3 regions of the Companilactobacillus heilongjiangensis genome follow, and region 1 is predicted to be linked to each of the others. Evidence: predicted binding sites of a transcription regulator. Region 1 holds the regulator's gene; each other region holds the start of a gene.
The links. Region 1 encodes HrcA, which represses chaperone genes, less so after heat shock. Its sites were predicted from a motif close to TTAGCACTCNNNNNNNNNGAGTGCTAA; they were not measured.
Positions count from the first base shown of each region.

Region 1 (11,001 bases):
GTCGCAATAATAAATTTACCAGCTTGGTAATGGTCTTGTCCATTGACAACAATTTCATTTTCAGAAATAAACTTGGGTTGTCCATCAATAGCTGTAATACCGGCATTAACGATACCATCTCGACTGCCTTTAGAAACAGGATCAGTAAATGTCTCTTTAAAAGCCTCAAGTTCTTTCCAATTAACATTTGGAAGTTCATCAAAGCCTTTACCTTGCAACTGTGCAATTCGATCACGTGCTTCAACACCACTCAAAAGTACCTTTTTAGGATCACAACCACGATTAGGACAAGTCCCACCCCAAAGGTTATTTTCCACAATAGCAACATTTTGCCCATTACTCTTCAAATTATGAGCAGCAGCCAACCCAGCAGGACCGGCACCAATAACAATCGTATCAAATTTTTCCATATGAATTCCTCCAATAAAAAAAGCACTTATAACGTTAACCACTAATGATTACATTATAAGCACTTATTGAATATTCTATATAATTGAATGCTCATCCGCTGATAAACAAGTTGGGGGTTTAACAAAAGTATTCATCGAGTACGAAAACTAGCCGGAGGTTGGAAATGATTTTTGCCTGCAATGGAGGTGGCGTTATGGCTTTAGCCATTACACCACGGGACGAGTTTGGATACTTGCTGTACTTTAGCAAGGATTCAAATCGAGGTTCGAGACCGCTCTTCGGCTCGGACCGGTCCCCATAGCTGTCAAAAAATCATTTCCAACCGTAGGCGGAATCCTATTTACTATCGTCCTTACCACGGTTAAGGTTCAAAACAGCCATGAAGGCTTCTTGTGGCACAGAAACACGACCAATTTCCTTCATACGTTTCTTACCTTCTTTTTGCTTGTTAAGTAACTTATCACGACGAGTTCTATCACCACCATAAAGTTTGGCAGTAACATCCTTTCGATAAGCCTTAACGTTAGCACGGGCAACAACTTTATTTCCAATTGCAGCTTGAATAGGAACTTCAAACATCTGTCTAGGAATTACTTCTTTCAACTTGGAAACAATGTCACGACCACGTTTTTGAGCAAAATCTTTGTGAACGATAAAGCTCAAAGCATCAATTGGTTCGCCGTTAAGTAAGATATCCATCTTAACCAATTCACTTGGTTCGTAATCTTCAACATCATAATCCAATGAAGCGTAACCTTTAGTACTTGATTTCAGATCATCGAAGAAGTCGAAAATGATTTCCAACAATGGCAACTTGTAAATAACGTTAACACGATATTTGTCCAAATAATCCATTGTCACGAACTCGCCACGCTTATGTTGGCAAAGTTCCATGACTGGTCCAACAAAGTCCTCAGGTACCATTATTTCAGCCCTAACGAATGGTTCACGGACTTCTTTGATCTCAGATGCATCTGGTAACTCAGCTGGGTTATCCACGACAACTTCATTGCCATCAGTCGTTGTAACATGATAATCAACAGATGGTGAAGTTGTGATCAACTCAAGGTCAAAGTCACGTTCCAAACGTTCTTGAACAACATCCATGTGCAATAGTCCTAAGAAACCAACACGGAAACCAAAGCCTAACGCTTGTGAAGTTTCAGGTTCATATTCTAGGGCTGCATCATTGAGTTGTAATTTGTCCAAAGCTTCATGTAAATCTTCATATTTAGCATTATCAACTGGATAAAGTCCGGCATAAACCATTGGCGTACTCTTACGATAACCAGTCAAAGGTTCGTCGGTCGGATTATCAGCTAATGTGACAGTATCACCAACTTGCGTATCTTTAACTGTCTTGATACTAGCAGTGATATAACCTACATCCCCAGCCATCAAGTAATCACGTTTAACAGCCTTAGGAGACATCACACCGACTTCTGTGACTTCAAAGGTCTTCTTATTACTCATCAATTCAATCGTGTCTCCGACCTTTACAACGCCTTCACGGACACGTACGTCCAACACAACGCCGCGGTAACTGTCATAGACTGAATCAAAAATCAAAGCCTTAAGTGGTTTATCGAGGTCACCTTCTGGAGCTGGCACGTCAGAAACGATTCTTTCCAACAATTCATCCACACCGACACCAGTTTTAGCACTCATCAAAATTGACGATTCAGCATCGATACCGATTGTCTCTTCAATTTCTTCCTTAACCTTGTCTGGTTCAGCAGAAGGTAAATCGATTTTGTTGATTACTGGCACGATTTCTAGGTCATTATCAACGGCCAAATAAGCATTAGCTAATGTCTGAGCTTCAACACCTTGGGCGGCATCAACAACTAACAAAGCTCCCTCACAGGCAGCCAAAGAACGAGAAACTTCATACGAGAAGTCCACGTGTCCTGGGGTATCGATTAAATGGAAGATGTAAGTCTGTCCATCTTTTGCTTCATATTCAAGTTCTACCGCATTCAATTTGATTGTAATACCACGTTCACGTTCCAAGTCCATGTCATCCAGAACTTGAGCTTTCATGTCACGTTTTGATATTGTTTTAGTTCTTTCCAAAATTCGATCAGCAATCGTTGATTTACCATGATCGATATGCGCTACGATAGAAAAATTACGAATTCTTTTTTGTCTTTCTTTTAACTTATCGAGGTCTAAATCCATAAATTGTTCCCTTCTATCAGAAATTTTCTCATTCTGTCTATTTTACACTATTGTACACCGATGTTCTAGACATCAAAAAAGAAGAAGTTCATCACTTCTTCTTAATTAATTATTAGCCATTAAAAGCATCTTTTATTTTATTGAAAAAATTACTATCTTTTTCTTTAACCTTGTCGCCACCAGCTTCAGCGAATTTCTTCAAAGCACTGCGTTGTTCGCCTGACAACTTACGAGGTGTAACGATATTAACTGTAACTTTTTCGTCACCGATACTCTTGCTGTTTAGAACTGGAGCACCTTTACCACGAAGTCTGAAGGTTGTACCTGTTTGAGTACCACTAGGGATATTCAATTGTACAGGTCCATGAACTGTGTTGACTTTGATATCATCACCTAATGTAGCTTGTGGGAAACTGATATTTACTGATGCATAAATTGTTGATCCGTCACGTCTGAACTCCTTGCTTGGAGCAACGTGAAAGACGATGTACAAGTCACCATAAGGTCCACCGTTTGTTCCGGCTTCACCTTGACCATCAAGACGCATTTGTTGTCCATCTTCAACACCAGCTGGAACAGTAACCTTAAGTTCGTGCTTTTCATTTACCTTACCTGAACCGTGGCAAATGTTGCACTTTTCTTTGATTTCTTTACCAGTACCATTGCAGACATCACAAACAACTCTTGTACGCATACGGCCAAGTGGAGTTTGACGATCGACTTCAACAAAACCAGAACCATGACACTTCGAACATGTCTCAGGATGTGTGCCCGGCTTTGCACCAGAGCCATCACAAGTTGAACATTCTTCTTCACGATTGTAGGAAATGTTAGTCTTCTTACCGAAAACTCCCTCTTCAAAAGTTAAATCCATGCGATATTGTAAGTCGGAACCTTGTCTTGGGGCATTAGGATTTTGACGAGCAGCGCCGCCGCCACCGAAGAATTGGCTGAAGATATCTTCAAATCCACCAAATTGATCAGAGCCAGCTCCACCACCGAAGCCGCCAAATCCACCTTGACCACCATTCATACCAGCAGAACCATATTGATCATATTGAGCACGTTTTTGCGGGTCTTTTAATATTTCGTAGGCTGCATTAACTTCCTTAAACTTAGCTTCAGCATCAGGGGCTTTATTCAAGTCGGGGTGATACTTTTTAGAAAGTTTCCGGAATGCCTTTCTTATATCGTCATCAGAAGCGTTCTTATCAACGCCGAGTACGTCATATGGATTTTTATCTGCCATTAAATCACCTTTATGTAATAGGACTAAACGTCTTATTCCTTTTTAACGCTCAAAAGAGCAGTTATTGTTTTTACTATACCATAAACGGTTTTAGTAATTAAACCACTGCTCTTTATCACAATCATTATTTCTTATCTTTATCAGGATCTACTTCTGAGAAGTCGCCGTCAACGGTATTGTCGTCTTTAGGTTTCTTGCCATCAGTTGAACCAGTTGCGCCATCGGCATTTGCACCGTTAGCTTGTTGTGCTTCTTGAGCCTTTTGATAAAGTTTAACAGAAAGGTCTTGAACAATCTTATTCAAATCGTCACGTTTCTTCTTCATGTCTTCAAGGTCACCAGAGTCTTGAGCTTTCTTCAAAGCATCACGAGCATCTTGAGCTTTCTTGATTTCATCGTCAGAAACTTTACCCTTAACGTCTTTTAGAGTCTTGTCAGTAGCGAACAATGTTTGTTCAACGTCGTTCTTAACGTCAACCTCTTCCTTACGTTTGTTATCTTCTTCTTCGTGTTCCTTAGCTTCCTTCATCATCTTGTCGATTTCTTCATCGCTCAAGCCTGATGAACTCTTGATAGTAATCTTTTGTTCCTTGTTAGTACCCATATCTTTAGCAGATACATTAACAATACCGTTCTTATCGATATCGAATGTAACTTGGATTTGTGGTACGCCACGAGGTGCAGCAGGAATATCAGTCAATTGGAAACGACCTAATGTCTTGTTATCAGCAGCCATTGGACGTTCACCTTGTAAGACGTGAATATCAACAGCACTTTGGTTATCAGCAGCAGTTGAGAATACTTGTGACTTGCTTGTTGGGATAGTTGTATTTCTATCGATCAACTTAGTGAAGACACCACCCATTGTTTCGATACCAAGTGATAGAGGTGTAACATCAAGTAAAACAACATCCTTAACATCACCAGAGATAACACCACCTTGAATAGCAGCACCTAAAGCAACGGCTTCGTCAGGGTTGATTGAGTGATCTGGTGCTTTACCAGTCCACTTAGCAACAGAATCTTGAACAGCAGGAATACGTGTTGAACCACCATTTAAGATAACTTTGTCAATGTCAGAGTTTGTTAAGTTAGCATCCTTCAATGCGTTGTCAACAGGAATCTTTGTTCTTTCAACAAGGTCTGATGTCAATTCATCGAATTTAGCACGTGTCAAAGTTTCTTCCAAGTGAAGTGGACCATTGGCACCTGATGAAATAAATGGAAGACTGATTGATGTTTGAGCAACACCTGATAAGTCCTTCTTAGCCTTTTCAGCAGCATCCTTCAAACGTTGTAAAGCCATCTTGTCTTGACCCAAATCAACGCCATTCTTAGCCTTGAATTGTTCAACTAACCAATCGATAATCTTTTGGTCAAAGTCATCACCACCAAGATGTGTATCACCATTTGTTGAAAGTACTTCGAAGACGCCATCGCCCAATTGAAGTACAGAAACATCAAATGTACCACCACCAAGGTCATAAACAAGGACTTTTTCGTCACCCTTATCATTATCTAGACCATAAGCAAGTGCTGAAGCTGTTGGTTCGTTAACGATACGTTGAACATTCAAACCAGCAATCTTACCGGCATCCTTTGTAGCTTGTCTTTGTGAATCATTGAAGTATGCAGGAACTGTGATAACAGCATCTGTAACTTTTTCACCTAAGTAGTCTTCTGAGAACTTCTTGATGTGTTGCAAAATGAATGCTGAAATTTCTTGTGGTGTGTATGACTTGCCGGCTACAGTAACTTTGTAACCTGCTTCACCCATGTGACGCTTGATTGATGAAACTGTATCTGGGTTAGTGATTGCTTGTCTCTTTGCAACTTCACCAACTTGAATTTCACCATCTTTAAAGGCAACAACTGAAGGAGTTGTTCTTGCGCCTTCTGGATTAGTAATAATCTTTGGAGAGCCACCTTCAAGAACGGCTACAGCAGAGTTTGTAGTACCCAAATCAATACCAATAACTTTAGACATAAACCTAAACCTCTTTTATTTTTTTTATTTATTAATTTATTGTGCAACGACAACCATTGCTGGACGAAGTACACGATCCTCAAGTTTATAACCCTTTTGAAGAACTTGTACAACGGTATTTTTAGCATGCTTATCATCGGCTGGAACAGTTTGAACAGCTTGACTAAAGATTGGATCAAATTTCTCACCAACACCGTCAATTGCTGTCACATGATTATTTTCAAATGCTTTAACCATGTGTTGTTGAACCATTTCAATGCCCTTTTTTAGTTGCTTGCTGGCATCATCGTCAGCTTCAACACTCAAAGCACGTTCAAGATTATCCAAAACAGGTAGAATTTCTGTGGCCAACTTTTGACCATCATATTTAAGGATGTCAGCGACTTCCTTGCTATGACGTTTGGTCATATTTTGCATTTCTGCTTGGCTTCTTAAAAGATTGTCTTCTAAGTCAGAATTCTTTTTCTTCAAATCCGCAATTTCTTTATCTTTGGGATCGATTTTCTTAGCCTGTTCTGCTTTAGCTTTCGTTGCAGCTTTTGCATCAGTCTTTGGAGCTGCTTCTTTTTTAGAAGTCTTCAAATTCTGGTCTGTTTCTTTATCTGCCATTACTTCCTCCTAAAAATTTCAAGAATCATCATACCTTGAATAATAATCAATTAGTCTTTTGGCTAATTCAACTCTAAATTCTCCGAGCAAACCAATCAATTGTGAATAGTGCATGGTTGTTGGGCCAAGTAAGGCAATAACACCTTTTCCATGATGTCCAACATCGTAATTTGCAGTGATGATACTGTAATTTTTCAACGCATCACTACCTAATTCACTTCCGAGACGAACACGAATGCCGTCATCAGAAATGCTAGGATCTAGTAATTTTCTCAAATCAGTACTCTGATTCATAATTGAAAACAGCGACTGAACTTGCGATAGATCATCATTGTTTGCATAATTCAAAAGATTCAATTGTCCGTCGACATAATACTTCTCGGCACCAGCCTTTTTGAAAAGCTGATCCATCATATCCAACAGTCCGTCGGATGAGTACATATACTCGGAAAGAATTGCTGGCACATCGTTGTGCAACATTTGAATAACCTTTGGTAAAGGCTGTCCAACTAACTTGTCGTTTACGATGTTAACAATTTTTTCAATTAAAGAAGTATCAAAATCATCATCTATTGTATAAATATTATTCTCAACATTATTATCGCTTGTAACGATGATTGCCATAAGTTGATGTGGGTTCAAAGGAACAATTCTAAAACCTGTTAAAAGGATTGAACTGCTCTCAGGACCTAAAGTGATAGCTGTGTAACTGGTCAGATGAGATAGAATCTTGGCAGATTGTTCAATAATATCATCAATTTGGTGATATGTTTTGCCAAAATCATCGTCAATTCTCTGCGCAATATCTTGTGGCACGCTTGTAGGCTGTACCAAATGATCAAGATAATAGCGGTATCCCATCGCTGAAGGAATTCTACCAGATGAAAGATGGGTTTTCTCGAGATAACCAACTTCCTCTAGCATTGCCATTTCATTTCTGATTGTCGCAGAACTTACATGGAAAGGTAATTCATTCATCAATGTCTTCGAACCAACCGGCTGGCCGGTATCTGTAAATATGCGCACGACTTCTCTCAAGATAGCATCTTGACGTTGTGATAGCATTATACCGTCCTCCTTTTTAGCACTATTCATACCTGAGTGCTAACAATGTAAAATATAACAATCTATCCTATTAGTGTCAAGTATGCACGCTCAATTTCTCTAATTTTTCAGCGATTATTTTAAATTTGGCATTCTATGGTAAGATTTAGGAAAAATCCAATCAACACGAGGTAAATTATGCTCAATCAAATTATTGGTGTAAAATTTCTTGCTTCCAGATCTTATGAAGAACTACTTGAAAAACCTTGGGACATTTTAACTTCTGGAGATCAATACAGCTACGTTAGCCGTGGCTTCAAAGTTGCAGTTGGTGATTTAGTTATCGTTCCAAATTCTGGATACAATGACACGGTCGTTGTCCCTGCTGTTGTTACTGAAGTAGATATCAACGAAGAGCCCACACGCGCCACCCGTCCGATATTAGCAGTTATTACTAAAGAACAACTTATGCACCGTGAAGGACAAGCATATGGTGTACATAAAGAACTGACCAATCGTGAACTTATTTTCAAACAATTGAATAAGGAATACGACCAAGCAGTCAGAATGGAACAGATTAAGAAGATGTCCAAAACCAATCCAACAATTGCCGCCCTTTTGAATGAATTAAACAAGCAAGACGAAATCTTAGAAGAACATCACTCACTGCCAAAAACACAGATCACTCGAGCTATTGATTCTAAATTATTTTAAATATTGAGATTGTGACAAAACATGGTCAGCTTTCGAGCATTAAGGAAAATAGCTCCAGTAATCCGATTTTGGATTGCTGGAGCTATTTGTTTTAAGCTGAAAAGCTATGCTTTGTTGCAAGTTTGAGGTGAAAATAGTCACATCACAGCCCCATTATTTTTGTAAAGCTTTAATAGAATTCTTCTTATCAAGTTCCAATTGTTTAACCAAACCATCAGCACCGTCAAATTTAACCTCGCCACGTAAATAACGGACCCATTCAATAGCGACGTGTTTGCCATAAATATCCTGATCAAAGTCGAAGATATTAGTCTCAATCGTCACACCGGTATTTTCTTTGAACGTCACATTATAGCCAACTGAGGTCATGGCGTTATACCAGACACCGTCAATTTTCATCCGCGTGGCATAGACACCAATGGCTGGTATTACTTGTGAACCATCGACTGCCAAATTGGCCGTGGGATAGCCCAGTGTCCGACCTCTTTGCAAGCCGTGAATGACTGTCCCTTGGTTTTGGTAGACATAACCCAGAAATTCATTAGCAGTACCCATATGACCTTGCAAAATAAACTCTTTGATAGCACTTGAACCAATTTTTTGTCCATCAATCAATTGCTCAGGGACTGTGACTGTTTCAAAGCGGCCTTGAGCATAATTTGGCAGGTTTTGCATATTGGCAATATCTTTCTTGCCATAAGTATAGTCAAATCCAGCTACAACAAACTTAGCCTTGAGGCCAACCATATATTGATCGACAAAATCTTGTGGCTTTAAGTGCGCAAAATCGTCAGTAAAATGAACAAAATAGAGGTAATCCACCCCTAATTGTTCTACTAATTCAGCTTTACGTTGCATAGTTGATAAATACTTAAAATCTGTTTCATGTTGATAAATCGTTCTTGGAGAACAGTCAAACGTCATCAAAACAGCCTTGAGGTTGCGTTCATGAGCTAATTCAACACCAGTTTTAATAACCTTCTGATGTCCTAAGTGCACGCCATCAAAGAATCCCATTATCAAGACTGTGTCACTTGCTGGGCGTTGTTGTTCCAATAACGGATGTTTAACGTTTATAATCTGCATTTTTTATCTCTTTTATTTATATTGCCGCTTCCAATTTCAAAATATGAAACCAGCGACTAACGTGCTAATTAAATTTTTATGAATAAGTCAGTCACTAATTATTTTTCAATAACATTAAATCAGGAACCCACATATCTCTTACTTTATCATACTTGTAAAGAGCTTTCGTAACGCCATCTCTTTGTACACGTAATTGCTTAGTTTTGTCAGAATCAACTGCTTCTAAGAATCCACCATGTAACACACGAACTTCCCACTCTTCGTCATTTAACTCATAACTAGGAACGTCTGTTAGTACGTCATCGATTGATCTTAAAAAGCTGTAGTCTTCATTATCCATCATGTCTGAAATTTGACCAATCGTGAAAGTCTCTTCAATAGGAAAGCCGGCACTCTTAACACGTGTTAATTGTGACATAAAGGCTGGTAAATCAAGCATGTGACCAAATTCAACCGCCAATGTCCTGACATAAGTTCCTTTTGAACACTTAACGTGGAATTTGATAGTCTGATAACCAGTTGCCTCGTCAAAAACGGGTTCACCCATAATATGAAAGTCGTAAATATGAATGTGTCTTTCTGGCCGTTCAACTTCAAGTCCAGCTCGAGCATATTCGTAGAGTTTCTTACCATTTACTCGAACAGCAGAAAACATTGGTGGAATCTGTGTTAAATCGCCAGTCATCTTTTCAAAAATTGGATTCAATTCATCAATCGTAAAAGGCTTAGTTAATTTTTGTTCGTCAACAGTCTCCCCTTCACGATCCTCAGTAGTTGTCGACTTCCCCAAGGTGATTTCACCTTCATACTCTTTAGGAGAGCCTGTCAGCGTGTTTACCAGTTTAGTAGCCTGTCCCACACAAATTGGCAAAACTCCATTGACTAGTGGATCTAGTGTCCCTGTGTGGCCAATTTTTCTCGTATGTAGTATTTTTCTTAATTTATAAACATAATCAGAACTAGTTTGTCCGATTTCTTTATTTAATGGAATTACTCCGTCCATAATAATCTCCGTATCTGTGTAATATCATCAACAATTTTACTAGTATTTGGGGGAAAAAGGTAGAGGATTGTGTTATTTGGCGATTGCCGCATGCGGGTGTCAGTGATAGAACCTGCGGTGGGACCGGTTCGAGCCAAGGTCTCTCACCTATCATTGCGGGCTCCATCACTGACACCCACACGATAAGTTGATAACCCACTATGAATATTTCATATCCTAAAACAGCTTAAATACTTTTATACTCAACTAATACCGATTAATTAGTCGGAAGAGCTGGGAAATATTTGTGTGCCGTGGTAGTGGTATAGATACGAAAGGAATCTTTCGCACCTATACCACCGGACGTGTTTGGAGCCTTGACGAACTGTGTCAAGGCTTCAAACCGAGGCCCGAGACCGCAATTTGGCTCGGGCCGTTCCGCACAGCTTGAGAATATTTCCCAGCTCTGGAGACGGCATACTTAATTAAAACAAAAAAATCAGGAGTTCCTAGATATTTATCTAAGAAAACCTGATTTTTTATTTTGATTCAAAACTAAAATTCGTAATTTTATTATAGTCCCCAAAGATGAATATTATCTACTCTGGAAACGTCATAATCCAATTAATTAACGATTAGCTTCGTCTTGATGTAACTTAGCAATCAACTTATCAATCTTTTCACCATAGCGAATTGATTGATCTTGTTTGAATTCCAATTCAGGAACTTTGTACAAAG
Region 1 is NZ_CP012559.1:1,438,589-1,449,589, forward strand. Features, by position in the region: gene JP39_RS06525 (dihydrolipoyl dehydrogenase family protein) at 1-410, opposite strand, end outside; gene lepA (translation elongation factor 4) at 748-2,592, opposite strand; gene dnaJ (molecular chaperone DnaJ) at 2,705-3,841, opposite strand; gene dnaK (molecular chaperone DnaK) at 3,966-5,828, opposite strand; gene grpE (nucleotide exchange factor GrpE) at 5,865-6,437, opposite strand; gene hrcA (heat-inducible transcriptional repressor HrcA) at 6,456-7,502, opposite strand; gene JP39_RS06555 (hypothetical protein) at 7,680-8,195, shown strand; gene ribF (riboflavin biosynthesis protein RibF) at 8,349-9,281, opposite strand; gene truB (tRNA pseudouridine(55) synthase TruB) at 9,376-10,284, opposite strand; gene rbfA (30S ribosome-binding factor RbfA) at 10,892-11,001, opposite strand, start outside.

Region 2 (11,001 bases), 290 kb from region 1:
AAGTTTTTCGATAGTTTTCGATAATATGTATCAAAAGTGAGTCACGAATGAGCCACGGAAAAAATAAGTGGGAACTAAATTTAGAGTCGCCAGTCAATTAAGACTGGCGTTTTTTTTGTACAAAAAAGCTTTCACAATATGAACATCTCCGCTTAAATCTTACCTGATACATTTGTTTCACAAAGTTTTGCTTGTAAGTGTTGATAAAACAACATTTCTAATTTAATTAGAGTTTAAACAGAATATTATCCAGAGAAAATAAGAGAATACTTCGGGTTTTACATCCGAAATATCCTCTTATTTTTTGGTTTTTAAGTTTTATATGATGTAACTATGAATAATGGAAGAAAGTTATGTTAGATGAACCCGCCAAATCATCTCCGAACTACTGATATGGGTGATTATATGGGAGTTCTCGCCTATCCCTACAAGAACTATTGATATCTTCGATTAGACAATACGAAATGCCGCAACAACTGATTAAACTGGTCAGGAACTTCGGCCATAATATCATGTCCAGAATTATCTACCACAGCAGATGTGACATTATTACATGAATCAGACATCAACTTCGCAAAATCAGAATTATAATATGGACTATCTTGGGCGGCCACTAGCATAACTGGATGACTGCTTTTTTCTAAAGCCTCTCGCCAATCTTTTGTTACATGATCATATAGTAAAGGTAGATTTGAACTTCTATCAAAAGGATTCTTATTCTTAGCATCATTTAAATCTGATATGATACGTGGATCTATTCCCCTCAAAGTCTCATGAACATTGGCAGCTGTGGCAGTTGCAACACGATAATTATCTTTATTAATATTCATAAATCCGTAGTTCCAACTGGAATCATTTAACATTTTGACTGTTTGGTCGATGCCCATAACTGCTGCCACATTTTCATATCTCGCTAAAAAGCCATAACAAATACTTGCCCCCATGGAGTGACCAATCAGCAAAGGTTTATCCAAATGCAAGAACTCTATCAACTCATGTAAATCGGTAATCAAACGCATGATATTTAATCCCTGATTAGTTCGTTGAGATGCACCATGGCTACGATGATCATAAGTTACCACCTGATAACCCATATTTACCAAATATTCAATCTGTAATTTCCATTATCTGCTGATAGCCCCCGAATCCAGCAATCAAGACAACCGGCTTTCCAGTTCCATAAACGTTATAATCCAATTTAATTTTGTCATCTGTTAAAAATTCCATTGTCTACCAAAAAAATCTTGGAAAATTATCCAAGATTTTAATCCTTCTCTATTTCTGTCCACGGATCTCGCGAAAGTTTTGGTCCATTAGCAGTTTTAACTAATATTGTTTCACTAGTATCATTTACAAACTCTTCTAACGAAAAGCCTTTTTGACCGTGAACAACTTGTAAATCCGCGTGAACTCCAAATTGATTCAACTGTTTTAGAAGTGCGCTTGCCTCTTCACGTGATAAACGATTCTTTTCATATAAAATCAAATCCAAGTCACTACTGCTATTAGCAGTTGCTTGTCGACTAGCCAATTCAAAGCCAACGCTACCGCCAATTCCCCACTTATATTCTTTCAAAATGGGAACAATTTTTGGTAAAGCATTGATTGCCGGTAACTCTCGACGACTTTTCGAAAATACATCCCACGAATCATGTATCAGTGAGTCCGGAGTGATTATATTTTCTGATACCACGGACTTAATAGGAATATAGCCGGCAAATCTCTGCTCACGTTTGACGCCTCTAACACCTACTGGTACTTTGCCATCAATAACATTTCCACGACGAACTATCACCAATGGCACTTTGATCAAACTATCGACCACCCATTCAGGCTTTTTTTCATCACTAAAAAATTCTTCAGGATCAATTTTAACTAAACTGTGTGGTAAAAGCTCTATGCATTCCATTGTTCAAAGACTGCCTTACGAACTGCATTTGTAGCCTTACGACCACTTGCAACAGCGATAGGTGTTTCATAACGGAAATGCAAATCTGTTGGTTTGCCAACTGTACTTTGGATAGCTTCATCAATAATTGAATTGATCTTAGTTACATTTTCGTCAGTAGCTTCATATGAACCGATACCCTTAACTAGCTTATATAGAGCACCCAGTTTTTCATAATTGTCGATATCATAAGCCATTGCTGGAACATGCTTGGTAGCTTCCTCAAGTTCAGCAATTGTACGTTGTGTAATACGTGCAGCACTGGCTTTTGACATGGCTTGGATAGTGATTGATGTATCGTCCAAGGCAATCAATCTATTTGATTGTAGACCATGTGCTAAGAAACCACCTGAGACAGCATCCCCCGGAATAAAGGCGATAACTGGGTGTCCAGCTTGACGAGCCTTAGCATATGCTGCAGCACTTGAACCCAAGGCAACGTGGATACCAATTAATTCTTCTTGATAACCATAAGCTTGACTAGGTACATCAACAACCATGATGATAGGACGTTTTACATCCTTGTCAGCATCATCAGCAACAACTTTGTTGACGATACTTGCAACAGCAAATCCTTCTTCAAGACCTACTTCACCGTCACGGACACGAGGAAACTTATTGTCAGCATCAGGGACAATCGCAACATATTCCTTACCATCTTTTTCAGCGTGCAAAACTGTAGATACAGAACTTTTGGCGTTCTTGATACCTGTTAGTTTTTCAAACCATAGACGGCCACGGCTCTTTGTACCTGGTTCGTTTCCTTCAACCGCATCAGCAATAACATGTTTTTCAGCCTTAATTTCTGGGTAAAGCTTACGATATCCTTCAATATCAAGTTTCTTACTAGGATCAAGTTGATCCAACAATGATAGGTAGAAATCGACATGTTCAGTTCTGTGAGCATCTTTTTTAGCGTCAATAGCATCTGAAACTGACTTTTTAATGTCATCAACTGTATCATCGACAACTTCATCAACAAGTCCAGTTGCTAATCTTTGTTTAGTACCCAATGTATTCCAAATCAAATCTTTATCGCTGGAATCAAACTCACGAACGCCAGCCTCTTGTTCAATAACTTCTGGTCCGTTTAGAGCGATTCTAGCTTTCTTAGTAGCAATTAAATATGAAAGAATTGAAGCAGTAATTGACATACCACCGAATGAACCAACACGTCCAGGAACTAGACCGATAACTGGAACATACTTCTTCAAAGCAATAACGGCATTATGGATTTCTGAAATTGAAAGCAAACCATAGTTAGCCTCTTGTAGACGAACACCACCAGTATCAAGAACAATAACTGGATAGATCGTCTTTCCAGCCTTGTTATCTTCTAAGGCCTTCTCCAATGCAGCAACAATCTTGGCACCACTAACCTCACCAATACCACCGCCTTGGAATTTACCTTCGATAGAAATAACTAGAGCATTCTTACCATTGATAGTGCCACGCATTAAAACTACACCATCATCACTTTCAGGCACGATACCTTGTGGCTCCAAGTGTGGTGAAATCATATTATCAAGTGGTCCAACTAATTCACGGGCATTATCGTCAAGCAATGCCTCAGCACGTTCACGTGCATGTAATTCAACAAAACTATTTTTCATCGTGTAATGCCTCCATTGCTTGAGTTAAACGAAGATTTACGACACCGGGCGTTGAACCGAAGTCATTGATTTCAATATTTGCTTGGATTGGATATCTTGCAAAGAAACGGTCCAAAACGTTTTTCCAAACTTCTTTAAAACCATCACTACCAGTAACAATACTTACAACAGTTTCATCAGAATCTGTTGGGCGAAAGATTACTTCAAGGTCACCAGAAGCAACTACACCAATGTGAACTGGTTTTTGAATGGGATTCTTAGTTTCAAATTTATAATGTAATTTTTCCATTTAATTTTCTCCTACATTTTTTAAATTAATTCATAGTGCTTATTGATAATTTATTATAAATATTCGCATCAATTACATTCCAGTATCCAAAATGAACTGAATATAAAAGGTATTTGAATATTTTTACATTTAACAATTAATTAGTCGGAAGAGCTGGTGAATATTTCCCAGCTCTGTAGACGGAATACTTAATTTACCCTATCCGCTAAACTATCTAAAAAATAACTTGCTGCAAATAAATCTGCACAACCACCTGGTGAAATATTGTATTCACTGACGAATTTCTCCAACTCGACAAACTTTGAATTCTCAATAACCGGCGTGTTGCTTTCAAATATTTCTCTTGAAATTCTCTGTAATATTTGCAGAACTTTTAAATTACTGCGATAAACAATATTTGTATCGTTAACATTGCTGTATAACAACATCAAACGACGGATCCACAAATCGTCCGCATCATTCGTGTAACTCAAAACTTTTCTAATGTTAGGAAATCCATTCTGAGCTTCACCACGAGCTCCCGATAAAGCATACTTTTTCTTTGTTGCCATACCGTGAGTCTTCTTAGCACTTTGTGGAACATATTTATCTGGTAAATTAGCTAATGTCTGCGCCGATAGTAATATTTGTCCTATATCATTGGTCTGCAATGCGCTTGCAGCACTTATCAACAGACTCATGGTCCAGATAGCACCTTTGTGAGTATTAACCCCATTGGTTGCTTGGAACATGTCCGCCTCTGTCTGTCTACCGATTGCACCGATATCTTCACGTAAATTAATATCGATGTCTCGATCAAAACTGACTTCAGCTGTCTGTTGGAATCCCGATAGTAAACTATCAGCTGACTTTAAGAACAAATTTAAATCCATATCATCATGTGACCCATTGGATAATGCATCTACTAATCCGGGCTTGGGGGTAAAGTTTACTTCCCACTTCAGAGCATCAACTGCTAATTGTGCAACAGATGTTTTAATTTGCATTTTATGACCAACTTCTGAACTTAGCTGGTGGATTATATAGTCCATCTGACCAGCTTACTAAGTCGTCCATTGTTTGTGCAGCAAGAAGTGAACGTTTAGCTTCCTTACGATGTACATCAAGATCTTCTGGCAATGCGACGATATCACGTGCACGTAAGTCAGCAAGTTTTTTAGGATCACTTCTCAATCCAACTGGTGTAACTCCGGCAATAGCTTCAATAGCAGCTTGTCTTTCAGCCATACTATCTGTCTTGTACAAGTATGCGATACCCTCTTCAGTAACGATATGAGTTGTATCTTCTGAATAGATCATGATAGGAACATTAGCTAATTTAGCTTCTTTTCTAACTTCTTCAGCATCCAAGTGGTCAACGAAAACTGGCTTCTTGTTTGAGCCAAATGTTTCAACCATTTGTACGACTAGTTTTTGTCCTTTGCCTAGTGGATCATTGTCTGGACGTAGACTTTGCCATGCTGGTGTTGAGTGACGACGGCCTGTTGGGTTACTACCCATGTTAGGAGCACCACCGAATCCAGATAGACGACCATTTGTAACAGTTGAAGAGTTACCATATTTATCAATTTGTAGAGTTGAACCAACGAACATATCAAGTGCATATTGACCAGCCATTTGACCAAAAGCACGGTTTGATCTCATTGTTCCATCTTTACCAACGAAGAAAATGTCAGGACGGTGAGCGATGTAATTCTCCATACCAACTTCACCACCGAAACTGTGAATAGTCTTGACCCAGCCACTTTCAATAGCAGGAATCAATGTCGGTGTAGGGTTAACTTCCCAGTTAGGAACAATCTTGCCTTTCAAGCCTAGTTGTTCACCATATGTAGGTAGCAATAGTTCGATAGCGGCAGTATTAAAACCAACACCATGGTTAACTGTTTGTACATTATGTTTCTCATAGATACCACGGATTGCCATCATACCCATCAGAATTTGTAATTCGGTAATATTTTGTGGATCACGTGTGAATAGTGGTTCTAGTTGATATGGTTGGTCGGCTTGAATAACAACATCGACCCAGTCACCAGGAATATCAACACGTGGAACTTTATCAACGATTTCATTAGCTTGAACAATAACGATTCCGTCTTTGAAAGCAGCTGATTCAACGATTACAGGTGTCTCTTCTGTGTTAGCACCAGTGTACAAGTTACCGTCATGGTCAACTTTATCGGCAGCAACTAGGACGACATTAGGAATCAAGTCAACGTATAGACGTGCATACAATTCAAGATATGTATGGATATCACCAACGGTCATTGTTCCATCAGCAATCATTTGTGAGATACGAGTACTTTGTGGTCCGGCAAATGAAAAGTCCAACTTGCTAGCAATACCTGTTTCGAAAATATCCAAATGTTCTGGTCTTGAAACAGATGACATAATCATGTGTAGGTCATGAACTTTTTCTGGATCAACCGAAGCTAATACTTTTGACAAGAAACTAGCTTGCTTTTGGTTATCTCCTTCCAAGACAACTTTGTCTCCGGGGGTAATTAAGTCCTCCAACAATTCCTTTGCGTTTTCAGTTTGTACAAACTTACCATCCATCATTGGTGCAACTTTTTCTAACTTAGCGTTTTTGGCATCACGATGTGTAGTCCAACTTCTTTTAGTCATTTATTTTCCTCCATTTTTTTAATAGAAATTCAGTATCATCAATTCCCATTTCACTCATGGTAATATTTCTCAGATCAGGCAATTTAGAATGAACCAACTTGGTGAATGCATGCCCCGGCATCACTTCAACCGTTGTATCAATACCCAATTCACTGGCAACACTCATCATCGTGTCCCAATAAACCGGATAAATCAGATTGTTGATCATATCCTTTTTAACCTCATCTACTGTGTGAACGGCATGACCGTTGTAATTAGTTAGATAAGTACAATTGGGACGTTTCAATTCGACTGTCTTGAATGCTTCTCGCAAAGCATCGGCAGCTGATTGCATCAACGGTGAATGCGATGGATTCGGTACCTTCAAGATAAGTGCCTTTTGAGCGCCATTGTCTTTTGCTAAAGCCAAAACTTTCTTGATACCATCCAATGAGCCAGACAATGCTATCTGCAACTCTGAATTTTGATTTGAAACATAAACATCAGGCGCATTGACCTTTTCAACTAGTGCGGTTACTTCCTTGCGAGTCAATCCAACAATTGCTCCCATGCCATATCCAACTGGATAAGCTTCCTTCATCTTGGTCGAACGGAGAAAGACAATCTTAATTGCATCTTCTTCCGTCAAAACTCCAGCAGCAACTGCGGCACCAAACACTCCTAAAGAATGCCCAGCAACAACATCAGGCTTTTCATCAATACTGTGTAACTGTCTAATGTTAAATAATTGTAAAATCAAAATCCCTAATTGAATCTGTATGGAATCTTTGTAGGCCTCTTCATCATCGGTCAACTCAACCCCAGTCAAATCTTTAACTTTAGTTTTTAAATCCTGTGGTACGTTATCCAACATCCCCGAACGTTGTCCACCTTGTCCTGGGAATATCCATAAAGTACGCATACATTCACCTCCAAATCATCCTTATTTGCTGATCTCACATTTCCTAGTATAAAAGCGTAATCATAACATGTATAATACATAAATTGAATGATACATAACTAAACGGTTATGAATGGAGAATATTGGGATGAATTTAACACAATTAAAATGCTTTGCAGTCGTTGCGAATCAAGAAAGTATTACCAAAGCTGCTGAAATACTCTATATTTCACAACCAGCTGTCAGTAAAACCATCAAACAATTGGAAGACGAGTTACAAGTCCAGCTGTTTGATCGAACTGGTAGAACTCTAAAACTAAATCGTGCTGGTAGATTATTCTTCAGCTATGTTAATGATAGTTTGAAAGAATTGGATCGTGGTGTTAATGCTGTTCAAGGCGGAGTTGATAATTCCGATCAACCTATTTCAATCTTGTTGGAAGTGGCATCTCCTTTTATTCCCAGTATTGTAACCAATATTAAAGATAAATTTCCAAATGTTAGACTAAGTCTGGCACAGCATACGGTCAGAGAAGCTGACTTTAAACAATTCGACTTTATCGTTACCAGTCACCCACTCAAAGATCTGACAAACGTTCCTGTATTAAAAGAAGAAATCTTCGTTGGTTGGAATTCCAAATTTGGCTATACCAAGAAATTTATTAACCCAACAGAAATTAAAAGTGAAAAATTTATCGGTCTGACTAAGAATAATCCCTTACGAAATACCATCGACCGTTATTTCAACGAACGAGGGATTTCTTTAAATTACATGTACGAAACTGACGATCCAGCAACTATCCGTGGTCTCATTGAAGCTGGTATTGGATTAAGTTTCATCCCTTCAGTTACTTGGCAGACTATTGATGAGCAAGTGCAACTGGCTAGACTGACTCCCGAACCATTGCAGAGAACGATTTTTCTATGCTCACCTGCTAGTAATTTGACCGACATTCAACGAGAAATCAGTAATGAATTAATCAAGTTATTTTTGAGTTTTCAACGTTCTGAACTAAAAATTTAATTTGCAATTTATTTTGGAAGCGATTATATTAGCTCGTAAGAAGTCCCTTTGTTGATCTCACAATCAAGCAAAAGGGGAAATGACTAATGAATTCAAGATTAGACAATACAAGACCCGCTGATATCGGGGACTACATGAAAGTCTTCGCTTGTACTGCCGTTATGATGCAGACTGTTCTTGGTGTCGTTCTAGGCACCAATCCACCAGACAACGCCCAAACATTTATTGGGATTATTTATAATCTAGTTAAATTCACAGCTCCAGCCTTTATTTTTGGTATTTTATACACAACTACCAGAACTACTGGCAACAACAGCTGGAATAACTATGGTGGATATATGAAGAAACAATGGTCTGCTCTTTTTGTACCTACAATTTGGTGGACATTGGCATATTTACTAATATTTCCAGACGTTCAACAAGTAAATCAATTTAATAGTGTCGGCAGTTTCTTATGGAACTTTATAAACGGTAATGCTGCACCGCACCTGTGGTATAACACTATGATGCTTCAATTTATCATTTTAATGCCATTCTTCTGGGCACTCGGACATTGGGTCAAGAAAAGTACTACTAATGCTATCTGGGCAATTGCTTTGACAGTTGTCGGCTATGCGGCATGGCTATACTTTTACGATGCCAACGTATTCCACGGACCCCAAGCTACTAACTGGTACCTATTAGATAGACTATTTGTTAGTTTCGTTATTTATGGAATATTTGGTGTTATCGCTTGGGTATATCGTGAAAAATTTGAAACAATTATTAGAAAGACTTGGATTTTCCTAGCTGTAGCAATCATTGCCGTTTATTATTGGACGAACAGTGAACTATCAGCTTATGGATTCCCTGTTCAATTGACTAATGCTCCTTACTACAAGCCATCAATGACTTTGTATGCATTATTAGTTATTAGTTTAGTTGCCGCATTATCAATGTATCATTTGCGCAACAACTCCAAGGCTCTACCTGTATTTCACTTCTTAGCTGTCTATGCTTACCGTGCATACCTATCAAACGTTTTCTGGTTCCAGATCATCTGGAGAATCTTCGGCCACAATTTGGCTCTGGCTCATCCAATCGTTGCCATTGTCGTTTGTTACTTGATTACATGGTGTCTAGCATTCACATCTGCTTACACATTCCACATTATCTGGTCACGTGTAAAATCAGGATTTAATTCCAAAGAAGTCTCAGAGCAAGTCAAACAATGATTAAAACAATAGGATTTGTGCGATAATGAAAAAGTTATCGTACAAATCCTAATTTTTTTTATATTTTAAGGTTTGTTTGTTGACCCACAAATCATATTATGCTAAATTAGCACTGTGCTATTAAGAGTGCTAATTAAAAACAGGAGGCATTTTAAATGTTAGTTCCTACAGTTATTGAACAAAGCTCACGTGGCGAACGTGCCTATGATATTTACTCAAGATTATTAAAAGATAGAATCATCATGTTATCTGGTGAAGTTAACAGTCAAATGGCCAATACAGTCATTGCTGAACTTCTATTCCTAGATGCTCAAGATTCAGACAAAGATATTTCAATGTACATCAACTCACCCGGTGGTTCAGTTACCGACGGTTTAGCCATTGTTGATACAATGAACTTTGTTAAATCTGATGTTCAAACTATCGCTACAGGATTAGCTGCATCAATGGGATCAGTTATCTTGTCATCAGGTACAAAGGGCAAACGTTTTGCACTTCCAAACTCAACTGTTCTTATTCACCAACCATTAGGTGGCGCACAAGGTCAACAGACTGAAATTGAAATTGCTGCTCAAGAAATTTTGAAGACAAGAAAGAGATTGAACCACATGTTGGCTGATAATTCTGGCCAATCATTCGAAAAACTTCAAAAGGATACTGATCGTGATAACTACATGACAGCCCAAGAAGCTAAGGACTATGGTTTGATTGATGATATTATGACAAACAAGGCTGACAAGTAAAAAGAAGAGGGTGCAGAGCGGCCGTTTAAATTTCTGTCGTTTGTAACTCGTTTCAATGATACTTTTAGTTAAAAAAACATGATTTCGATATTTTATCGAAGTCATGTTTTTTTGTTTACCTTTTTTGTTTACTTTGAAGAATTAAAAAAACTGAACTGTGACATAACTATTTTTGTTTTAAATACGCAGCCAGAAACGTGCAATAAAACACAGTTTTTTAGTTGTTACGGTTATATGCCCAAACTGTTAATGGAGCAAATACAACCACGATCATAATTCCAAAAATCAATACTAGAAAGGCCTCATTGGTCCAGCGACCTGTTGCCAAAATCTGTCTGATAGCAATAATCACATAAGTAATGGGATTCATATATGCTATAACTTGCATAGTTTTTGACAATGTGTGAATTGGAATAAAGGCATTTGATAGAAATGATAAAGTCAACATAATCATCAATGAGAAACTTTCAACCGTTGTGGCACTCTTGGCTAACATCCCTAGCAATGCGAAAATCCAAGACATTGCCCAACCGATAAAGATAGCAAGTAATCCGCTGACAACAATTCCACCGAAGCCGGCAGCTGGACGCCAACCCATGATATAACCGGTCGTTAATGAAGTTATTGTGGCGATTGTTAATCTTAGAATATCAGCGAAAAGT
Region 2 is NZ_CP012559.1:1,725,719-1,736,719, forward strand. Features, by position in the region: gene JP39_RS07880 (alpha/beta fold hydrolase) at 435-1,094, opposite strand; gene JP39_RS07885 (malonate decarboxylase holo-ACP synthase) at 1,265-1,909, opposite strand; gene mdcD (biotin-independent malonate decarboxylase subunit beta) at 1,897-3,561, opposite strand; gene JP39_RS07895 (malonate decarboxylase subunit delta) at 3,551-3,850, opposite strand; gene JP39_RS07900 (triphosphoribosyl-dephospho-CoA synthase) at 4,039-4,836, opposite strand; gene mdcA (malonate decarboxylase subunit alpha) at 4,838-6,478, opposite strand; gene JP39_RS07910 (ACP S-malonyltransferase) at 6,471-7,379, opposite strand; gene JP39_RS07915 (LysR family transcriptional regulator) at 7,507-8,382, shown strand; gene JP39_RS07920 (acyltransferase) at 8,469-9,596, shown strand; gene clpP (ATP-dependent Clp endopeptidase proteolytic subunit ClpP) at 9,752-10,339, shown strand; gene JP39_RS07930 (ABC transporter permease) at 10,557-11,001, opposite strand, start outside.
Region 2: clpP (ATP-dependent Clp endopeptidase proteolytic subunit ClpP) is a predicted target of HrcA. The motif match lies at 9,703-9,729, and genes of this name have one in related genera.

Region 3 (11,001 bases), 420 kb from region 1:
TGAATGATATGCTTGCGCTTACAAAAAGTCAACAAGTGACTTACTAATCAGTGATGTATCAGTGCGCTTACGAATAATACATGATTGATATCATAATGCTACTATGCATTTTACTTTTTAATATGTAATTACCTAAAAGAAAAAGCCGTCAATTCATTTAAGAATTGATAGCTTTCATTTTTATTCACCGTGCTTTTTGCCACGCACAACGTGGTCAGCGTGTTCCAACATTTCATTAATAATATCCAAGATATGTGGATCATCTAAGCGGTAGTAGTTGAATTTACCTTCTTTTTCGGAACTAACCAGTTGGTGCTTTTTTAAAATTGCTAATTGATGGGAAACAACGGACTGTTCAATATCCAAAGTTTGACCAATTTCATTGACGTTTAATTCGTTATCTTCCAAAAGTTTTAGCATCTGTAATCGATTGGGATTGCTTAATAATTTAAAAATTCGTTCGGATTCAATTAAATCTTTAGAATTAATCAATTTCACTTGCTCTTTTTTAGCCATTATTGTAAGTCCTTTGCCAGTAGTTAATTCTAGTATACAGCATTAGAACAGAGCAATTAAGTGACTGATTAAACCGCTGTCCCAAAAGACATATAGCCCAATCAGCACGTAACATATTTTCATCAATTTCTCGCCATGGGCCTCCATGATGTTGGAAACTGCCGGAATATTGGCTATGAGTTTAATCAGTAAAACAACTAGGACAGTCAGGCTACCGATAAATAATAACGTGATGACAAAGTTAGGTATCGTTTCACCGACTAAAACGGGGAGAAAAATTGAGAGATTACAACCGGCGCAAACTGATAAGTAGGTAACTAAAGTACTCCAAGTTTCTGATTTATGACTTGTCTGTTGATTGTCATCGTCGTCATCATCATGGAAGGCTAAGTAAATCGGCAGAATACCCAAAACTCCTAAAATCCACTCCGGTAGAAAAGCTGCTAGAGTTTTGCCAATAATAAAACTGGCTGCCAACAAAATAATATTTCCCAAAAGGTAACCGAATAGGACATGCGATAATTTATATTTCTTTAATAAAAAGATAAGCATGAAGAAGAAATCTAAATTTACACTTAAAAAAGTTAAAGCTAAAATCCAATAGTTCATTTTAATCCTCCAGTACATATGTACTTAATAACATATGTTAATGATAACATATATGAACTGAAAAAATACCAGACAATTCTGATGTTGTAAGAATTGTCTGGTACCATCATTAAATATATTTTAGTTTTTCATCATATCTCTAAAGAAATCAACTGTAATATCAAAAAGAGGCTTGAGAATTGCCAAGATCATCAAGGCCAAGTCAACGAACAGCAGCTTAACCATCCAAGCAACAGACATAGTTGTTGTAAAGTGGAAGTAGAGGGCAAACAAGCCCAAGAATACCGCGACGAACGCGAAAATATAAATAATAACAAGTCCAATCAATTCTTCTGTTCTGTTTTCTGTGTGATCCATAATAATCTCTCCTTTGAAGCCGAGCGCAAATCCTTTCATTAACACCCCACGTTTTGTATACGCTTACATTATATCATTTTTGATACTAAAGAACTCATTAAAATTGGTCTAAACGTTGATAAATAGCGAATATTGGGTTATTTGTTAGCACCTTTGATCATATGCGAGTTGAGGTTCTTTAAAATTGCTTGAATAGTTTAAATGAGGCAGAAATAATCTGATAAGTAAGCTAACTATTGAGTTTATAGATACATTAGTTGGCGGCATTAAAAGGGTACAAAAAATGTGACTGTGATAAAACAATTTTTGCCTTAAACATTTCAGCGTAAACGTGCAACAAAACATAGCTTTTTCCGCTTAAAACAAACAAAAGAGACTAGCAATCCAAAATCGGATTACTAGTCTCTTTGCCCTAATGCTCGAAAGCTGACCATGTTTTGTCACACTTTCTTTTTTCTATAGATTTAAATATTTACTTTCGATATAGTAGCCGTCACTCAACTCAGCCCAAACGCTGTAGTTATCGAGTTGAACGATTTTCTTAACGAAAACATCCTGACCGCCACGGAAACGCTTGTTATCCATGTCGCCATAAGGTGTCTTCCAAGCGGTAATATATTGGTCTTTGTAATACATAACTCTAACCGAACGCTTGATTTCCATCGAATCAATGATTGAATAAGTGTAGCTGATATTGCTTGCAGTCTCGGATAAGGGACTGTTCAACATTTCTTGACGAGGCGTTGTCTGCTTGATGATTCGTGTCTTGATGCTTTCAGTACTAGGAATCCAAGTGTTACCGCCAAGGTTATACCAGACAGTTTTATTGTAAGTTTCTTGAACAGCACGATAAGCTTTCCAAGTTGTTCCGTAAGGCAATGTCTTTTCTAGTGGAACTTTGTTAAGAGGTTCGCTGAAGACACGAACATTATTAGTTGTTTCGATGAAAAGATTCTTGTTGATCTTGATGTCTTTCACTGGCAAAACATTGTAGACATATTCTTGTTCTTGAACGCGTGAAGTAAATTGGCCGCTAGCACTTCTAGGTGAGTGAACTAAGAAATGATTAGCTTCTTCAAGCGGTTGTGTGTCGAATTTACGATTCAAGTCGCCTTCAAGATATTGTGGATCAGAGATTAATTTTCCGTCAGTATTGCGGTGATAAACGATGACCGGAGCTGACAATTGGTTAGCGTAAACTAAATAGATTCCGTCAGAATTAGGGATAAATGTTTGTTGAAAGTTTGTGACTGATGACAGAACAAATCCAGGTATCTCTTTCCAAGGAATATCTAATTTATCTAGATAATGGCCCTTGATCGTAGTAGAGTCGGAGATTTCTTTGCCAAGAGAATCAACATAGTGAACTTCAATTTCAACATCATCGCGAGCTAATTTTTTAACTTTAGGTGAGAGTACATTATTTTCCATAGTTCTTTCCCCGTTATGGGAAAAGTCTTGTGTATTTTTCTTTCCCATAATAATTCCCTTCTAACATTAAATTAGTGTAATTCTAACATGAAAAATTTCCCCTAATTGCCTTTATATAGGTATCTTAAGGATATTTAAAGGAAACCTAATAAAGAGTAAAGAAAATTTTAAACTTTGGTGGGTTGCTTTGAAATATGCCGCCTCCGGGTGCCAGTTTTTTTTCACCTGCTGTGAGGACCGGTGCGAGCCAGAGTGCGGTCTCGCACCTCGCTTTTGAGCCGAAAATCGCGTCTCAAAAGTCGTCCGGTGGCGTAATGGCTTTAGCCATTACGCCACCTTCACTGCTGGTGAAAAAACTGGCACCCAGAGGCTGGAATATTTTAAAGATTTAGTTTGTTGGAATGTGACCGATGTTTTAGCATCCACAGCAATAATTTATATAAGATATCAGAGATATTGCCCATATATCTACTCATAAAAAATTAGTTGGAATACTCTCAGCTCTGGAAATGATAGACAAACCAAGGTCCAAATTCAATTAAAAGTCAAATAATCTTTCTTATAATTTGAATCATTTTAGCTAAAATTAAATTATCTAAACTGATTATATAGACAATTTGTAAGATGATATACTTTTTATACATAAATAATGTAAGGGGTTTAATGATGCGGAAATCACAAAAACGTTGGTTAATAATATTAATATTTATTTCCATACTTTCTGCCTCTTCGTTTAATCGTAGATATAAAAAAGTGAGTGCTGAAGAAGCGGAAGTCACTGAAGTAACGCCATATAAAAAGCCCAGTGGTAATGCAAGGTCCTTTCTAGGTTTGCGTACTAGAAGCGGATATATTTTACAACCGGCTGAAGAAACTTATATTCAAGTTGATCAGACAAAGACAGTTTATGCAGATGCCAGACGTTCAATGGCAGCACAAATAATTGGTGTCGCTTTTTTGGTGCGTCATTATCAGTGGTATCAGTCGACTGATGGGAAAAATTGGTCAAAAGTATCACCAAAAAAAGACGGAACTGATAAGAAATTAAAACTTACTCCAACAACGACGGGAACCACCTATTATCAACTTGAAACTTACTGGTCAACGGTATTAGGTATAGTTAAATCAAAGCAACTTTATTCTAATGTAGCAACGGTACATGCCGTGCCAGAACCAGTGGATGCGACAAGCGTGAAAGTAACAACGGATGATGATTATTTATACAATTCAGTTAATGATATTGTTAATATTGAAACTTATGCTCATGCTACTCCGACACCTGCAAACTTTACTGGTACTGTTTCATGGAGTATTGATAATCCTAATTTAGCAACAATCGATGAAGAAGATGGACTGATTACAGCTAATACGAATCGTCTCGGTGGTGTCGTTACAGTTACTGCAACGATGCATAATCCAAGTGGTAAAGATATTACTGGATCGACCGAAGTATTGATTGGTGGAGGACTGGAAGATCAGACGGTTCATGCTGGAAGCACTGCTACTTTTGATCTCCGAGGAAATATTGGAGATTTAGATGATGAAGATGAAGATGACAGTGATGGGGACAATGACTACACAGTTAAATGGTACAAAGAAGACCCAATCACGCACTCAAGAACGCAGATTTTGAAAGATGATCCGCAAGCACTTTCTTACACAACACCGGCGACTACTTTGGATGACGATGGAACGATTTTCCTAGCTATTATTCAAGTTAAATATAATGGGAAAATGTATTCCTACACGACAGAAGATGCATACCTACACGTGCTGCCAGAGGGTGGTCCTGATTTGGAATTGCATGATACATTGAGTAATGAAACTTTCCACGACAACAACGATACTGACACGGTGATTTTTGGTGTTAATAACGGTGATTTAGTCAGATACAAGGATACAGTTACCAATGAGAGTACCTCAGGAACGTTGAAGGAGGCAGATTACACATTGCCTTTGCGTAAGGGAACTCAAGTTGCCAGTGTTAAGCTGGATGGCAAAGATACGACAAATTATAAATTAGTTGATAATGATGATACTAACAGTACGGATTTAATTATTTCTGGGTTAAATTTCAAAATCAATGAAAGTCATGCCATCGAAGTCGATACAACTGTTGCTGGGATTGATTCGAAGACAAGCTACACATCTGTACCATATATTACTGGTAAAAATGACGACAATAATACTTATCAAAAATTTGGTAATGACGAGACGTTGAATTATACAACTAATTCAGTAGTTGTTAATAAGGTAAATGATATTGACTATGGAACCATCAATTCCATTAGTGCCTCAAAAACACTAGCACGGCCAGATGAGTTAAATTTACCGAATAATATGATGGAAGTTGAAGATATGCGCCGTTATAAGAACCCTTTGGTAGTGTCAGTCTCACAGGATTCACCATTACAAACTGATGCAGGCGATATTTTCGCAGGTCAATTACGTTTCTACAACAATGGTAAATATACTAATCTTCTGGAAGAACCCGCAGTAGTTGCGAATACAGTCAAAGATGAAGAATTAGTTTCACTAGGATGGGATAAGGACAACGGGATCTTGCTATATCTCGAGTCTAAATGGAACGTCGCAGGAGTTTATAAAACTCGAGTTAATTGGACGATTTCAGACAGTGTTTAATTTGATTGCCGCCTCCGGTCGATAATGACGATGCTAGCCTGCTATGCGACCGGTGAAAGCCTTGCGTCTCGCGCCTCGATTTTGAACTTCGCAGAGTACACGAATTTCAAAATACGTCGGTGGAGTAAGGGATAAATCCCTAACTCCACTTGCACAGCTGGCTACATCATCATTATCGACCTCCGGCTAAGTTGAGTGTTAGCTTTATCTATTTCGGGTCGTCAGTCAAGTAGACTAGTTTTATTGGTACGGGCAGTGGATTAGTTTTACTGATTTTGAATTGTTTATTTAAAAGAAACAAAAAAGCGAGTTATCTATAAAAATATGTAGATAGCTCACTTTTTCAATAGTCTTTTAGAAAATTAAGTGTTATTTGTAAAACACGATTGACGAAGGTCAAACCTTTATTTGCTATAATACGTTTGTACAAAAAAAGAGGGATATTGAACATCCTTCCTGTAGCTCGGTGGTCTTGTTAAAGACAAATGGCTACGTTAATTTAAAAAACAGCCGTTAACTCGCCAAAGTTAGAGCGGTTATTTTTTTTGATGAAAATCGAGTATTAGAACCACCAAACTTAAATGATCAATTATCTATCAAGTATGTAGATAATTGGTCATTTTTTTTCGTAATGTAATTAAAGAAGAGGATGAAAGTAATAAGTTGAACAATGGCAATTTAAAACTGAATCATAAAATCCAATAAATAAGTCGGAAGAGATGTGAGCATTCACCAGCTGTGGGTGTGGCGTTATGGCTTTAGCCATTACACCACCGGGCGAGTTTGGAGACTTACCGGTCTTTGGTAAGGCTTCAAACCGAGATTCGAGACCGTACTGTGGCTCGAATCGGTCCGCATAGCAGGTGAATGCTCGCATCTCTGGAGACGGCAAAACAACAAAAAAGCTCGACCAGAAATCCCTCAGGACTTGATCGAGCTTTTATCTTCAGCACCACTAAATTTGGTAGATTAACTACTCTTCAGTATCAGGTGCACTATACTTAGAAATTTTAATTTCATCTTTATCAAGATGTGCTTCTAGTTGCTTATCCTTGGCATGATCCAAGTAATAGTCAGCAACTTTATCTTCAATTTGTTCTTCAATCACACGACGGAGTGGACGAGCACCCATCTTGGGATTGTAGCCCAAATCTACTAATTTATTCTTAGCATCCTTTGTTACATGAATGCTTAGACCTTGATCGGCAATCATCTTGTTAGTATCAGCCAACATGAGATCGACAATCTTTAATAGGTTATCTTTTGTTAGTGAATTGAATTCAACGATACCATCGAATCTGTTCAAGAACTCTGGTTTAAAGAATTCTGACAAACGGTTCATAACTGAGTTAGTTGTACCAGCTGATTCAGCGCCGAATCCGACATTTGCTTCTTGCATGCCTTGTCCGGCGTTAGAAGTCATGATGATGATAGTATCTTTGAAACTAACAGTTCTACCTTGAGAGTCCGTCAAACGGCCATCATCGAGAATCTGCAAGAACATATGCATAACATCTGGGTGAGCCTTTTCGATTTCGTCTAGCAAAATCAAACTATATGGATTACGACGAACTTTTTCAGTCAATTGACCGGCTTCTTCGTAACCAACATACCCTGGAGGCGAACCGATTAACTTAGAAACTGAATGTTTCTCCATGTACTCAGACATGTCGAAACGAATCATTGAATCTTCGGAACCGAATAGTTCACGGGCAAGTTGTTTAGCAAGCTCAGTTTTACCAACACCAGTAGGTCCTACGAATAGGAAGGAACCGATTGGACGACCTGACTTGTTAAAGCCGACTCTGTTACGACGAATAGCTTTGGCAACGTCAGCAACGGCCTTGTCTTGACCAATAATGTGACTCTTCAAATCTGGTTCCAAATTCTTCAATTGAGATTGTTCATTAGATTGAAGTTCACCAACTGGAATGTTAGTTTTTTCTTCAATAATATTTTCGATTTCTTTATCAGTTACGATATTTTGACCAGCAGGTTCATCTTTGTTGCTGTTCTTCATATCTTGGAACTTAGAAACTTGATCACGATAGTAGGCAGCTTTTTCGTAATCTTCATTACGAAGGGCAGCTTGCTTTTGGACTTCAGCGTCTGAAATCTTGTTATCTAAGTCTTCCATATCGACGTGGTTGATTTGCAAGTTCTTCTTTGAACCAGCTTCATCAATCAAATCAATGGCCTTATCAGGCAAGAATCTGTCTTGAATGTAACGAGCTGATAATTCAGCTGCTGCTGTGATAGCTTCATTAGAATATTTTACATGGTGATAATCTTCATATTTAGGTTGAAGACCCTTTAGGATTTGAACAGTTTCGTCAACCGTAGGCTCGTTAACTTGAACGGGTTGGAGACGACGCTCCAAAGCTGAATCCTTTTCAATTGTACGATATTCATTTAAAGTAGTTGCACCGACAAGTTGAAGTTCGCCACGGGCTAGGGCAGGTTTCAAAACGTTACCCGCATCCATGCCGCCTTCAGCATTACCAGCACCAACAATTTCATGAATTTCATCAATAAATAGGATGATATCAGTTTGTTTTTGTAATTCGTTGATCAATTGTTGCATTCTTTGTTCGAATTGACCACGGACACCAGTGCCTTGAACAAGTGAGACAACATCAAGTCTTACGACTCGTTTGTGTTGCAACTTTTCAGGGACATCGCCGTCGACAATCTTTTGTGCAAGACCTTCGACAACGGCTGTTTTACCAACACCTGCTTCACCAATTAAGACAGGGTTGTTTTTAGTTCTTCTATTTAAAATTTCAATTACTCGACTGATTTCCTTGTCACGACCAATTACAGGGTCGATTTGTCCTTTTTTAGCAAGGGCAGTAAGATCGACACCATATTGATCTAAGACTCCATTCCCACGAGGTTTACGGCCATTATTACCGCCGCCATTGCCTGTTTGAGTTTGAGGACCTTGTTGCTCGAAAGCATCAGGTTGTTGTGCGCCATTCAAAGCGTTGAACAAGTCTTCGAAACTAGAAAATCCACCGTTTGGATTTTGTGCCATATTATTCATACCTTCGTTAGCTTGATTTCTTAACTTTTGATAACAGTCTTGGCAGAGATTGATTTCCGTCCGTTGACCATTAACACTCGTATATAGATGAATTGTTGCTTCATTTTTATGACAATTCTGACATAACATTCGCACCCCACCTTTCCTTTATCAAAGGATACAACGGTAGTATATAATTAGCACTCGAGTAATGCAAGTGCTAAGTCTTGGATTTTTTTAAAAATTATTAAGTTAATAGTAGAAAATAAATTTTTTTCAAATTTATGTGAAAAAGGATGATAATATAAACGCTTTCAGGCTCTAGTGTTGTAAGCGTTAAACGTCTTATCACACTTGACTTATCTCAAGGTTTTTTATGCAAAGCCCTTGTGAAAATTTGAAGATAATGGTAAATTAATTAGTGAATATTTGTAGTACAGCTACAGAATTTTATAATTATATGGTGAGGTATTTATTATGGAAAAGAAAGAATTTCACATTATTGCAGAAACAGGAATCCACGCACGTCCAGCTACTATGTTGGTACAAGCCGCAAGTAAATTTAGCTCAGATATCAATATCGAATTCTCAGGTAAATCAGTAAACTTGAAGTCAATCATGGGTGTTATGTCACTCGGTGTTGGCCAAGGTGCTGACGTTACAATTACAGCTGATGGTGACGATGCTGCTGATGCAGTTGCTGCTATTGCTGATACTATGACAAAAGAAGGTTTGGCAGAATAATGGTTAAAACTATTAAGGGAATTGCAGCCAGTGATGGTATCGCTACTGCTGAAGCATACCTTTTAGTTCAACCAGATTTGTCTTTCACAAAGAAAAGTATTTCAGATGCTGATGCAGAAGTCAGTCGTCTTAAGGATGCTATTTCAACATCAGATGATGAACTAACTAAGATCAGAGATATCGCTAAGGAATCTCTAGGTGAAGAAGAAGCTCAAGTCTTTGATGCTCACAAGATGATTTTGGCTGATCCAGAATTTACAGGTGCAGTTGAACAAGAAGTTAAAGATAAGAATGTTAATGCTGAACAAGCATTGCACGACATCTCAGAAAACTTCATTGCCATTTTTGAAGGAATGACAGACAACCCATACATGCAAGAGAGAGCAGCCGATGTACGTGATGTTACAAAACGTGTTATGGCCCACTTGCTTGGCGTATCACTTCCAAACCCAGCATTAATCGACCACGATGTCGTTATTGTTGCGCACGATTTGACACCAAGTGACACAGCTCAATTGAACAGTTATGTTAAGGGATTTGTTACTGATATCGGTGGTCGTACAGCCCACTCAGCTATTATGGCACGTTCTCTAGAACTACCAGCTGTTGTTGGTACTGATACAATTACAACCGATGTTAAAGAAGGACAAAAGGTTATCGTTGATGGTTTAAACGGTGCTGCTATTGTTGATCCTTCTGAAGATGACATCAAACATTACAGCGAATTAGCTAAGAATTTTGCTGACGAAAAAGCAGAATGGGAAAAATTAAAGAACGAACCTTCAGTTACTGCTGATGGCAAGCACTTTGATATTGCAGCTAATATCGGTACACCTGATGATCTCCAAGGTGTTCTTGATAATGGTGCCGAAGGTGTTGGTTTGTACCGTACAGAATTCTTGTACATGCAATCAGAAAGCCTTCCAACCGAAGAAGATCAATTCAAGGCCTACAAGAAGGTTCTTGAAGGCATGAAAGGTAAGTCAGTCGTTGTCCGTACTATGGATATCGGTGGTGACAAGCATTTGCCATACTTACCACTTCCTGAAGAAATGAACCCATTCTTGGGCTACCGTGCTATCCGTATCAGTTTGGATAGACAAGAAATCTTCAGAACTCAACTAAGAGCTTTGCTACGTGCATCAGCTTTTGGTAACTTACGTATCATGTTCCCAATGATCGGTACTTTGCAAGAATTTAGAGATGCTAAGAAGGTCTTTGAAGAAGAAAAGGCTAAGTTAGTTAAAGACGGTGTTAAGGTTTCTGACGACATTCAATTAGGAATGATGATGGAAGTTCCAGCCGCTGCTGTTCTTGCAGACCAATTCGCTAAAGAAGTTGACTTCTTCAGTATTGGTACTAACGATTTGATTCAATACACTATGGCTGCTGACCGTGGTAATGAACACGTTTCATACCTATACCAACCATATAACCCTTCAATCTTGAGATTGATCAAGCACGTTATTGAATCAGCTCATAAAGAAGGCAAATGGGCCGGCATGTGTGGTGAAGCCGCAGGTGACAACACTATGCTTCCATTGCTATTGAGCATGGGTCTAGATGAATACTCAATGAGTGCTACATCAGTACTTCGTGTAAGAAGTTTGATGAAGAAGTTGAGTACTAAGGATCTAGCTACATTGGCTGATCGTGCTGTTAACGAATCAATTACT
Region 3 is NZ_CP012559.1:1,863,355-1,874,355, reverse strand. Features, by position in the region: gene JP39_RS08505 (ArsR/SmtB family transcription factor) at 181-516, opposite strand; gene JP39_RS08500 (cadmium resistance transporter) at 559-1,125, opposite strand; gene JP39_RS08495 (hypothetical protein) at 1,246-1,482, opposite strand; gene JP39_RS08490 (MucBP domain-containing protein) at 1,939-2,961, opposite strand; gene JP39_RS08480 (Ig-like domain-containing protein) at 3,577-5,556, shown strand; gene JP39_RS08475 (ATP-dependent Clp protease ATP-binding subunit) at 6,530-8,731, opposite strand; gene JP39_RS08470 (phosphocarrier protein HPr) at 9,059-9,325, shown strand; gene ptsP (phosphoenolpyruvate--protein phosphotransferase) at 9,325-11,001, shown strand, end outside.
Region 3: JP39_RS08475 (ATP-dependent Clp protease ATP-binding subunit) is a predicted target of HrcA. The motif match lies at 8,779-8,805, and genes of this name have one in related genera.